2 regions of the Planococcus sp. MB-3u-03 genome follow, and region 1 is predicted to be linked to the other one. Evidence: riboswitches for the same ligand, from Rfam matches in the RefSeq annotation. Region 1 holds a riboswitch; the other holds the start of a gene.
The links. A riboswitch is a leader RNA that binds a small molecule or an ion and turns the genes downstream of it on or off. The one in region 1 is predicted to bind preQ1.
Positions count from the first base shown of each region.

Region 2: another riboswitch for preQ1. It lies ahead of queF (preQ(1) synthase); the one in region 1 lies ahead of queC (7-cyano-7-deazaguanine synthase QueC).

Region 1 is NZ_CP025135.1:1,323,278-1,328,688, reverse strand. Features, by position in the region: gene CW734_RS07960 (universal stress protein) at 1-59, shown strand, start outside; gene CW734_RS07955 (NADP-dependent oxidoreductase) at 106-1,044, opposite strand; PreQ1 riboswitch class I at 1,150-1,193, shown strand; gene queC (7-cyano-7-deazaguanine synthase QueC) at 1,202-1,864, shown strand; gene queD (6-carboxytetrahydropterin synthase QueD) at 1,861-2,283, shown strand; gene queE (7-carboxy-7-deazaguanine synthase QueE) at 2,280-2,987, shown strand; gene CW734_RS07935 (zinc ribbon domain-containing protein YjdM) at 3,068-3,397, opposite strand; gene CW734_RS07930 (universal stress protein) at 3,487-3,906, opposite strand; gene CW734_RS07925 (class I SAM-dependent methyltransferase) at 4,030-4,953, opposite strand; gene tpx (thiol peroxidase) at 5,007-5,411, opposite strand, start outside.
Region 2 is NZ_CP025135.1:237,772-243,182, forward strand. Features, by position in the region: gene CW734_RS02475 (endonuclease/exonuclease/phosphatase family protein) at 1-563, shown strand, start outside; gene CW734_RS02480 (queuosine precursor transporter) at 621-1,250, opposite strand; gene queF (preQ(1) synthase) at 1,263-1,757, opposite strand; PreQ1 riboswitch class I at 1,854-1,901, opposite strand; gene CW734_RS02490 (cytochrome P450) at 2,882-4,210, opposite strand; gene CW734_RS02495 (phosphotransferase family protein) at 4,407-5,336, shown strand.

The sequences.
Region 1 (5,411 bases):
CGCAAAGCGATGCACCAGACGATTATTATTCGGAAGACCGTTCCGGAAAACCTGAATAACACATATAAAAGCACGCGGCATCCAAGCCGCGTGCTTTTATATGTGTTATTGCTTCACTTTAATGACGATTTTTCCTCTGGCGTGATGGGATTCGCTTAATTCATGCGCTTCCCGTACGCCTTCTTCCGTCAACGGATAGATATGGCCGACTTCCGGCTTCACTTCCCCGCTGACGAACAAATCGCCCAATTTCTTCAATTGCTGGCCATTCGGCTCGAGCCAGAAACTGCTGACGTGGATGCCGAGCTTCTCCGCTTTTTCCTCATCAGGCTGTCCGGCTATGCTGACAAGCCTGCCGCCACGCTTCAATACGCCGTAACTTTTTTCGAGCGTTTCGCCGCCCATCGTATCCAATACAAAATCAAAATCCTCCAGCACTTCGGAGAAATCCTCTTCACGGTAATCGATGACGCGGTTCGCGCCGAGAGAAGTGACGAGTTCATCATTTTTATCGCTCGCGGTCGTCGCTACATAGCAGCCGATGCTATTGGCGATTTGGATCGCCATGCTTCCGACGCCGCCAGCCCCTGCATGGATAAGCACTCTATCGCCTTTCTTGATATGGCCGATCTCCACCAGGCATTGCCATGCGGTAAGCCCCGTCAACGGAATCGCTGCGCCTTCCTCGAAGCTCATGCTTTCAGGCATGCGCGCCAGTAGATTTTCATCTACCGGGACAAATTCTGCATAGGTTCCTTGCCGCGTTGTGTCAGGACGCGCAAAAACCCGGTCGCCTGGATGATAATGCCTGACCTCATCGCCGACTTCCTTGACGACGCCTGCGACATCCCATCCGAGAATGATCGGGAATTCCCATGGCAGCATTTCTTTCAAATAGCCTTCTCTCAGCTTCCAATCAATCGGGTTGACTGAAGTTGCATGAACTTCCACCAACACTTGATGCGCTGAAATAGCTGGCGTTTCCATCTCACGTTCCTTCAATTGCTCTTTTCCTCCGTACTGGTCAATGACTATAGCTTTCATCTGCAGCCACTCCTCCCTTTTACCACCTGTATACCCTGACACCATTTTGCTACACCTGAAAAAGCACAGGAACTTGCCTAATTATGCTATTATGGTAACTGTTTCATAAAAGAGGTTCGCAAACTCCCTCTCTAAAAAACTAAGGAGCTGTATTTAAATGAAAAATGAAAAAGCAGTCGTTGTCTTCAGCGGCGGGCAGGACAGCACTACTTGCCTATTTTGGGCGCTGGAACAATTCAGCGAAGTGCTCGCCGTCACTTTCGATTACGGCCAGCGCCACTCGCAGGAAATCGACCACGCAAAACGCATTGCCGAGACGCTCGGCGTGTCGCTTCAAGTGCTCGATATGGGGCTTATCAACCAATTATCCGCCAATGCCTTGACGCGTGATTCGATCGAAGTCGAAGAACAAAAGGATGGGCCGCCTTCCACTTTCGTTCCCGGGCGCAATCTATTGTTCCTGTCCTTTGCGGCGATTTACGCTGATGCATTCGGTGCGCGCCACCTCGTGACCGGAGTCAGCGAGACGGATTTCAGCGGTTATCCGGATTGCCGGGATACCTTTATCCGTTCGCTCAATGTCAGCCTTAATTTATCGATGGACAAGCAATTCGTCATCCATACGCCGCTCATGTGGCTCGATAAGGCAGGCGTCTGGGAATTGTCCGACCAGCTCGGCGCATTCGATTTCGTGCAAACTGAAACCTTGACCTGCTACCACGGCATTCCGGCAGCAGGCTGCGGCACATGCCCGTCTTGTGTGCTGCGAAACGAAGGATTGCAGACGTATTTGGCCCAAAAGGCAGGTGCGAAATCTTGATGCAGCAATTCTACCCTTCCGTCCCGCATCCCTATAGCTTTGAATTGAATAAAGACATGCATTTTTCCGCTGCGCATTATATTCCTGCCGATGAAGCCGGCAAATGCGCAAAAATGCATGGCCACACCTATCATTTGAATATAACGATTGCTGGCGACCAATTGAACAGCACCGGCTTTCTTATCGACTTTAAACAATTGAAAGACTTGATCCATAAACGCTACGACCATAGCGTGTTGAATGACCACCCGGAATTCACAGATACCTTTCCGACGACTGAACAGCTGGCACAGCAAGTGCACAAGCTGATCCAGGACACACTCGACCATTCGGACAACCAGCCGGCTTGCGTACAAGTCATCGTCCGGGAAACCCCGACAAGCTATGTCATCTACCGGCCGAAAGAGGTGTCTTCATGAAAATCCCTGTAATGGAAGTATTCGGCCCGACAATACAAGGCGAAGGCATGGTCATGGGCCAGAAGACGATGTTTGTCCGGACCGCCGGCTGCGATTATTCTTGTTCATGGTGCGATTCCAAGTTCACTTGGGACGGTACCGGAAAAAGCGTCATGTTGACCGCAGAGGAAATTGCCGAGCAGCTTGAGGAGCTCGGAAAAGACGCCTTTTCACATGTCACCATTTCAGGAGGCAACCCGGCACTTCATAAAGGCATCGCGGAACTGGTCGCATTGTGCCAAGAGAACGGCTGGCGCACAGCTGTCGAAACGCAAGGCAGCATCTGGCAGGACTGGCTCTCGGAAATCGATGAAGTCACCGTCTCTCCGAAGCCCCCGAGTTCGGGCATGATTTTGGACTACTCCAAGCTGGATGCGATGCTCGGCAAGCTATCCTCGGCTCAAGCCAGCCTGAAAGTTGTCGTTTTCGACGAAACCGATTTCTTTTTCGCGGAACAGCTGCACCTGCGTTATCCGTTATTCCCGTTCTTTTTGCAAGTCGGAAATGACGACACGCAGACGACCGAAGACGACAAGCTGGTCCAGCATCTGCTCCGGCGCTATCAATGGCTGATCGACAGGCATTTGGTTTCCGCCCCTCTCAATGACGCTAAAGTGCTGCCACAGCTCCATACACTGTTATGGGGCAATAAGCGCGGCGTGTAAATAGCAATAAAAAACCGGCCATTCCCGCAATATTTGGGGAATGGCCGGTTTTTATTTTATTGCGTTCAAAACTTAAAAGATCAGGCTTTTTTCACAAATTCCGATTTCAGCTGCATCGCACCGAATCCATCGATCTTGCAATCGATATTATGGTCTCCGTCCACGAGCCGGATGCTTTTGACTTTCGTGCCGATTTTCAAGGTATTGGAACTGCCTTTCACTTTCAAATCCTTGATGACCGTAACAGCGTCACCGTCTTGCAAAATGTTTCCAACGGCATCCCGCACCGCTTCTTCTTGCGCTTGTTCAGCCGGGTTCCATTCGTGTGCACATTCCGGGCAGACCGCCATTCCCGCATCTTCGTACGTATACTCAGAACCGCATTTAGGGCAATTCGGCAACTCCATCATCTATCTTCTCATCTCCCATAATTCACGATGCTCTAGGCACCGACAGATGCATTAAGTATACCAAATCAACGAGTCGCGCGGGACTGTTTTTACCTGACCACCAGGACCGGGCATTCTGCATGATTGACGACTTTATGGCTGACGCTGCCAAGCATCACTTCGCGGATCGGTGACAACCCCCGGCTGCCGATAACAACAAGATCGTATGCCTTTTCCTTGGTCATCTTGACGATGGCAGGGCCAGGAATGCCATGCAGCACTTCAATTTGGTAGAATATTTTTTCCCGGTCCAACATCTCAGTAACGGGCTGGATTTTTTTCCGCCTGGCCAAATCGAATTCCATCGCCGACGCGTCGTGGATCACTTCATTCTCATCTTCCTTATAATCGGAAACATAGACGACCGTCACTTCCGCTCCATCGACCAATCCTGCAATTTTTGTCGCTTCCTTGGCTGCACGTATCGAGTTTTCCGACCCGTCGACGGCCAATAAGATGTGCTGATACATACTCCCACTCCTTTCAAGCTGATCGTTCTCTCGTCTCTTTACGCTATTCGCCGTTTGCTTGAAAGTTCCTGCCTTTTTCCAGAAACGAAAAAACCAGCCCTATCCGGATAGGGCCGGCTTGTGTCATGATTTGTTTTCTTTGAACCATCCATTGACTTGCGTGAAGAACTTCGCCATCGTCTCCGGCTTCGACATATTCGGGACACGCGCAAGAAGCACTTCTTTCGGTGCTTTTAGGCCATCCTTTTTCTTCTGCAAAACCAACACGGCCTTAGCGTGCTGGGCATTTTTGAAGATGTTCTCCGGCAGCTCCATCACAGCCTGGATATGCGCCTGCTGTTTCAGGAAACTGTGCAATTGCCCGGCAAGCGGAGATTCGAAAATATTCCTTGGTATGACAAAGAACAAATAGCCGCCTTCTTTTGTATGCTTCAAGGATTGCTCGATGAACAGATGATGGGCGTAGGACATGCCTTCTTCCGCTTTCAATTCATAATTCGAGGCAGTTGCTTCGTCCGGGTAATAACCGACCGGCAAATCGGAAACGACGCAATCGACCGGATCGATCAGCAGCGGCTGCAGGGCATCCTGCAAATAAAAGGTCACTGGCTGCTCGATCAAATTGCCGATATTCGAAGCAAGGCGGATCAACAGGTCATCCAGTTCGACAGCTGTCCCGCTCATGCGGCCATCCAAATAATTCATCACCGTAAACAGCAGATTGCCCGTGCCCGCAGCTGGGTCCAGCACAGTCGCTTGTTGTTCCTTGACGAATAGCTCCACCAGATAACCGATCAACAGCCCGAGAGCATCCGGCGTCATCTGGTGATGGGGCTGGACATGCTCTTTCATGCCTTTCAAAATCGACAACTGAATCGCTTTTCGCATATCTTCTTTCGTTGCGCCTTCTGCGATACTCAATTGCCCATCCAGCCAGCGCTCGGTCGTCGTGAGCAAACTTTCTAAATAGGAAGTTTCTTCCTGTTTTTGGATCGATACCGTTTCATTGTCAATCGCCGTAAAAATGCTTTCCATCGATGAATTCATAAATCTCCGTCCTCAATAAGGAAACCCACTCGGCAAGAGTGGGTTTCCTGGTATTAGTTTGTTAGTTCTTTGACTGCTTCGAGTGCTTTGTCGTAATCAGGGTGATCGGTGCCTTCTGCTACATATTCCACATACGTCACTTTTCCGTCTTTGTCGACAACGAAGATGGAACGTGCCAATAAACGCAGCTCCTGCATCGTCAGTCCGTATGCTTCGCCGAAGGAAAGGTCGCGGTGGTCGGACAATGTCGTGATCGAATCTACGCCATTGATCTCCGTCCAGCGTTTCTGCGCGAATGGCAGGTCGCAGGAAACCGTCAATACTTCGACCTCGTCACCCAATGATGCCGCTTCATCGCTGAATCGTTTCGTCTGATCGGAACATACTCCTGTATCTAGCGACGGGACGACACTGATCAACAGCACTTTGCCTTTGAAATCGCTAAGTGTCTTCGGTTC
Region 2 (5,411 bases), 1.1 Mb from region 1:
GCAATGCTACGTTAAGCCTTTATCCAATCAAATACGCAGAAAATCATTTTTTGACGCAAGTCGTTACCGACATCTACAATAATGAGCAGCGAGGCGTTCTCGAGACAGTAATTGAAGTCGGGGGCACATACCTCAAAGTATTGAATGCCCATTTAGCGTTGAAAGATGAAGAGCTTGAAATGAGCGTTGCGGAAATATTGGAGATTGCCGGCAAAAGCCATTTCCCGAAAATCATCGCGGGCGATTTCAATGCACCGCCGACACATCGCCACTTGGCCCATCTCCACCACACTATGACAGACGTCTTCTTGAAAACGAAGCGCGGCGACGCCTATACGTATCCGTCTCCTTATGAAAATCACGAAACCGGCGAATCGTTCAAGCCGATGACGCGTATCGATTACATTTTTGCAGACCGCGGCTTTGACGTGCGGGATGCAGAAAAAATCGAAACGGCTGTATCGGATCATTTGCCGATCACCGCAGAGCTCGTTTGGACACAGAAACACGACTCGGCTGCAATCCTTGTGCCTGTAGCCCAGCCAGCCAAACAAAAAATTTAAATACCAAAAGCCGCCGGCAATGTTTAACTGCCGGCGGCTTTTTTATGCATGGATCGATTACGCGAAGCTTTTTTGAGTGACTGTCTTGGAGCGGCGCGCGAGTTTGACGAGCAGGTAGACGAGTGGCGTATCCGCTGCTGCGACGACCCATTTGAATACATACTGCGTCAAAATCATGGCGGCCAAAGCCGACAGCGGCATCGTGCCGTAAAAAGCGATTGTGATAAAAATCGTCGTATCGACCAATTGGCTGACCATCGTTGAGGCATTATTGCGCAGCCACAATTTCGATTCGCCGTTTCTGGCTTTTAATTTATGGAAAATCGTGACGTCCAGGTTTTGGCTGATGAAATAAGATACTAAGCTTGCGAGCGTTACCCGGAAGCCAGCCGAGAAGATCGATTCAAACGCTGCCTGGTCCGCAAAAAATGGCGCAGACGGTAAATGGATGGCCGCAAAGATGAACGCCAGGGCTGCGAGTTGTGTGATAAACCCAGCCATAACCGTTTGGCGCGCGGCTTCTTTGCCGTACACTTCCGCAATCGTGTCGGTGATTGGGAACGTGAAGACATAGACGATGACTGCAGCCGGCAGTACGGCCCATTCGCTGATGGAAAATAGTTTTACGGCCAAGATATTCGACAGGATGAGCAAACCGACAAAAGCGCCGTTCAAATAAAGTAACATGGACGGTTCTCCTTAACGGTTGGTGATCGTTTCCGGATTCATGTCGTGGTTCATCATCCGGTACGTCGCCATTTCTTCGTATTTCGTGCCAGGCTTGCCGTAGTTCGTGTACGGGTCGATCGACAAGCCGCCGCGCGGAGTGAATTTGCCCCATACTTCGATATAGCGCGGGTCGAGCAGTTCGATCAAGTCATTCATGATGATGTTGACGACATCTTCATGGAAATCGCCATGGTTGCGGAAGCTGAACAAATACAGCTTCAAGGCTTTGCTTTCGACGAGTTTCTTGTCGGGAATGAAGCTCAAGTAAATTGTCGCGAAATCTGGCTGGCCGGTTTGCGGGCACAGCGAAGTGAACTCCGGGCAATTGAATTTGACGAAGTAATCGCGTGTGTGGAGATTGTCGATCGCTTCTAGAATGCCTGGGTCGTACTCGAATTTGTAGCGCGTGTTCTGGTTGCCGAGCAAAGACAAATGCTCGAGTGTATCTTCATTTCTTCCTGCCATGTGAGTGGCCTCCTTATAATGGGCCGGCTGGGGGAGAGCTATAAAAAATTCGGACAAACGAAAAGCCGAATCGCATGTGGATTCGGCTTGATTTCAAAATCCATAGTTTTTTATAGAGGGTGGAATGCTATGAACCTCTCCCGTTGCCGGGTTATTTAATTTCCTGCCTTATCGTATAAGATAGGGGCGGTTCTGTCAATTGTTGGTTTGTTAAGGATTGGAAGCTGTAATTTGTGAGGTATATAGTTGATGCGATAGAAAGTGTGAGATGAAAAGAAGTGATTGGAAAAGCTTCCGCTTTTCGACTGCGTTTCAGGGGGGCTGCTTTCCGAGGGGCGGGTGTTGAGCCAATGTACGGCAAAGAGCGCCGTACATTTGTCTCGCCAGCCCGCGCGGTCCCTCAGGAGTCAGCCCCCCTTTCACTTCGTCTCTAGTTATAGAAAGGAAGGGAATTTCTTCTGTCCATTCGATAGGAAATGCTGAGATGCTTCATATTTTTAACTAGACTCATCTTTAGTGTCGAGAGGCTAATTAGTTCTGACCCTACCCACAACATTTTAGACTGTAGCACCAATGTGTCAGACGCCGCATCTCAGGAAGCGATTCCCCCACTAGCCGGCAAATTTATATAGAAGCAGATCAATTTAATCATGTTCCACACATTGAAATCTCTAAGCCGCCCAGCGCTACGGGTGAGCCGACGCCGTAAGACAGGCGTACTTCCTGGCTTATGGCAAGAGGCCAACCCAAAGCAGGGAGGCGGGTAGTAAGGTGAAGCACAAATAGAATACTTATACATTTGACCAAACAAGCCCTCGCTATATTCATAATACGCCCGATTTGGGAAGCGATTCCCCCACTAGCCGGCAACTGATTATAGAAGCAGATCTATCTAATCATGTTCCACACATTGAAATCTCTAAGCCGCCAAGCGCCACGGGTGAGCCGACGCCGTAAGACAGGCGTTCTTCCTGGCTTATTGCAAGAGGCCAACCCAAAGCCGGGCGGCGACTACCAAAATGAAGTACAAATAGAACACTTATACATTTGGCCAAACAAGCCCTCGTTATCTTCTTTTCCAGCAAATAAAAAAAGCTAGAGACAGAATCTCTAGCTTTTCATTATTAATGGAATGGGCACCCTGATTGAACAGTTGTGTTCTTCTGTTCGTGATAGAACACATTGTCTGGGCGGTTTTTCAGTTTTTGCACGTCTTTTAAGATTAAGCGGCTTTTTGGCATAGTTGGCATGCGGGACATGTCGTAGGACAAGTCTTGTTCAGGCACGCTGTATTTCAAGTTCTCCGCAAAGTATTTGAAGATTGATTGCATATACATGACCGTCATCCATTCACCTGCACAGCGGTGTCCGGTATGATGGTCGCCGCCGCCTTGCGGAATGAAAGAAAACGGGCTGCCGTCCCATGTGCTGAAGCGTTCTGGGATGAATTCATCGGCGTTGTCCCAGGAATCCGGGTGATGGTTCGTGCCGTAAAGGTCTAGAATGACGCGCATGTCTTTTTTGAAATGGACGCCGTTCCAGTTGAAATCTTTTTTGGAGATCGCTGCCATGACCGGTGCGAACGGATAATAACGGCGTACTTCCTGGGCGAAATTGTGGCTGTAATTGTTTTCGTCTGCTTGGAGTTTACCGCGCGTGACTGGGTTTTCGTGCATCGCCATGACGCCGAAGACGATAAAGTAAGCTGTGGCGATCATCGGGCGGTAGGCATTATTCAAATCGACAGCTGCCGTCTCAAGGTCGAGCAGTTTGCCATTCGGTGTCCGGTGGTGGGCGACGATATATGCTGCCGTATAGGCCGGTGGATTGTATTCGCCTTTACGGATTTGCTTGATGATTTTTTTCAGCCAGTCTTCGTGCGCATTGCGCGCTTTCATGCCTTGAAGATAGCGCCCTTCAGTGAGGCCGAATGAATCGACCATCGTCACGAGTTCCCATGTGCGCTGCTTGACTTCGCTTTCTTTCATCGGCAAACCAGCCCAGTGGATCATGGAGCGCGTGAAGATTTCTTCGATTTCATCCAATAGGACGACTTCGTCCATCTGCTCCCATTGTTCGGCCTTCGCCTCAAGTTCTTGGATTACCATGCGTTTGGCGTCTTCTAAACGCTCAGGTGTCATCATCGACAGGAACATGCGCTTTTGTTGGTGATGGTCTTCGCCGTCACGGCCGTGGACCGCACCGCGCCCGAATAGCGTTTGCTCAAGCGGAAGCGGCGCTGCGCCGCTGCGTTTGAAATAATCGTTATTGTAGAACAGTTCAGCCGCTTCTTCGCCGGCCATGCACACTACCTTTTTCCCAAGCAGGCGGGTCTCGAAAATATCCGAACCTAGTTCTTTGCGGCGTCCGGGCAGGAAATCAAATCCTTCTCCGAGAAGGGATAGGGTATTGTCCAATTCTTTTGCTTTCGGGATCGGGTGCTTCACTTTCATGTAACGTCAGCTCCTTCAGTATGTTCAATGCAGGTGATCTACCTGTTAAGTTGAAAAGTCATTGTAGGAAACCATACCCTTCTGGCGCCTCGGTAAACGCTTCCGGAATTTCCGGATGGGGCATATCAAAAAGCTGGAGTAGGCGTTTTTTCATGGTACACTTAAAACAAAAGATAGGCTGAAAGGAGCGGCAAGGATGACAAATGGATTCGGCGGCTTATCCCGCCAGGCACTCGAATGGGTCGAGTCGAAATGGCCAGGAGCTGCGTTGGAAGAAGCCGTCCCCTTAGAAGGTGGGACTTCTTCACTGCTTTATGAAATTCGCGCAAGCAAAGATGGGGAGCAGCAGAGCGTCGTTTTGCGGCTTCACCATAAAGGGGAGTGGCTCGACCAGGAACCGGATTTGGCTAAGCATGAAGCGATGAGCCTGGAGCTTGCAGAAAAAGCGGGCATTCCCGCCCCGCGCATTTTGGCGTTTGATGAAAGCGGCGAAGCATGCGGCATGCCAGCCGTCTTGATGACGAAAGTTCCAGGAGCGGTCATCTTGCCGCCGGCGTATGATGCAGCCTGGCTTGACGGCCTTGCTGAAACGCTCGCTAAGATCCATCGCCATAAAGCGGAAAGCTTCCCTTACGAATATTTTGCTTATAATGATGCACGGCGCCTCGAGCGGCCGAAGTGGTCACGTGTAGAAGGCGATTGGATGCGCGCATTTTATATTGTAGCCGCGGGTGGTCCACCGGTTGAGTATTGCTTGATCCATCGCGATTATCACCCGGGAAATATTCTATGGGAAGAGGGGCGCGTCAGCAGTGTTGTCGATTGGGTCAATACGTGCCGCGGTCCGGCGGGTGTCGATGTCGGGCATTGCCGCGTCAACTTGGCCCAGCTTTACGGCACACAGGTCGCCAATGAATTTTTGGATGCTTACGAACGCCATGCAGGTGAATCGTTTGCTTACGATCCGTATTGGGATTTGCTGTCGCTGATCGATACCTTGGATGGCAGCCCGGCAGTCTACCCTGGATGGAAGACGTTCGGCATGACCGGTTTGTCCGATGAATTGGTTCGTTACCGCTTGGATGAGTATTTGATGAGCTTGATGGACCGCTTCGATGATTTCTGAGCTGTGGGCCTGAGGTTTGATTTCTCCGAGAAAGGCAATATATATAGCACAAGCAAGTATTTGGAGGAGGAGTCA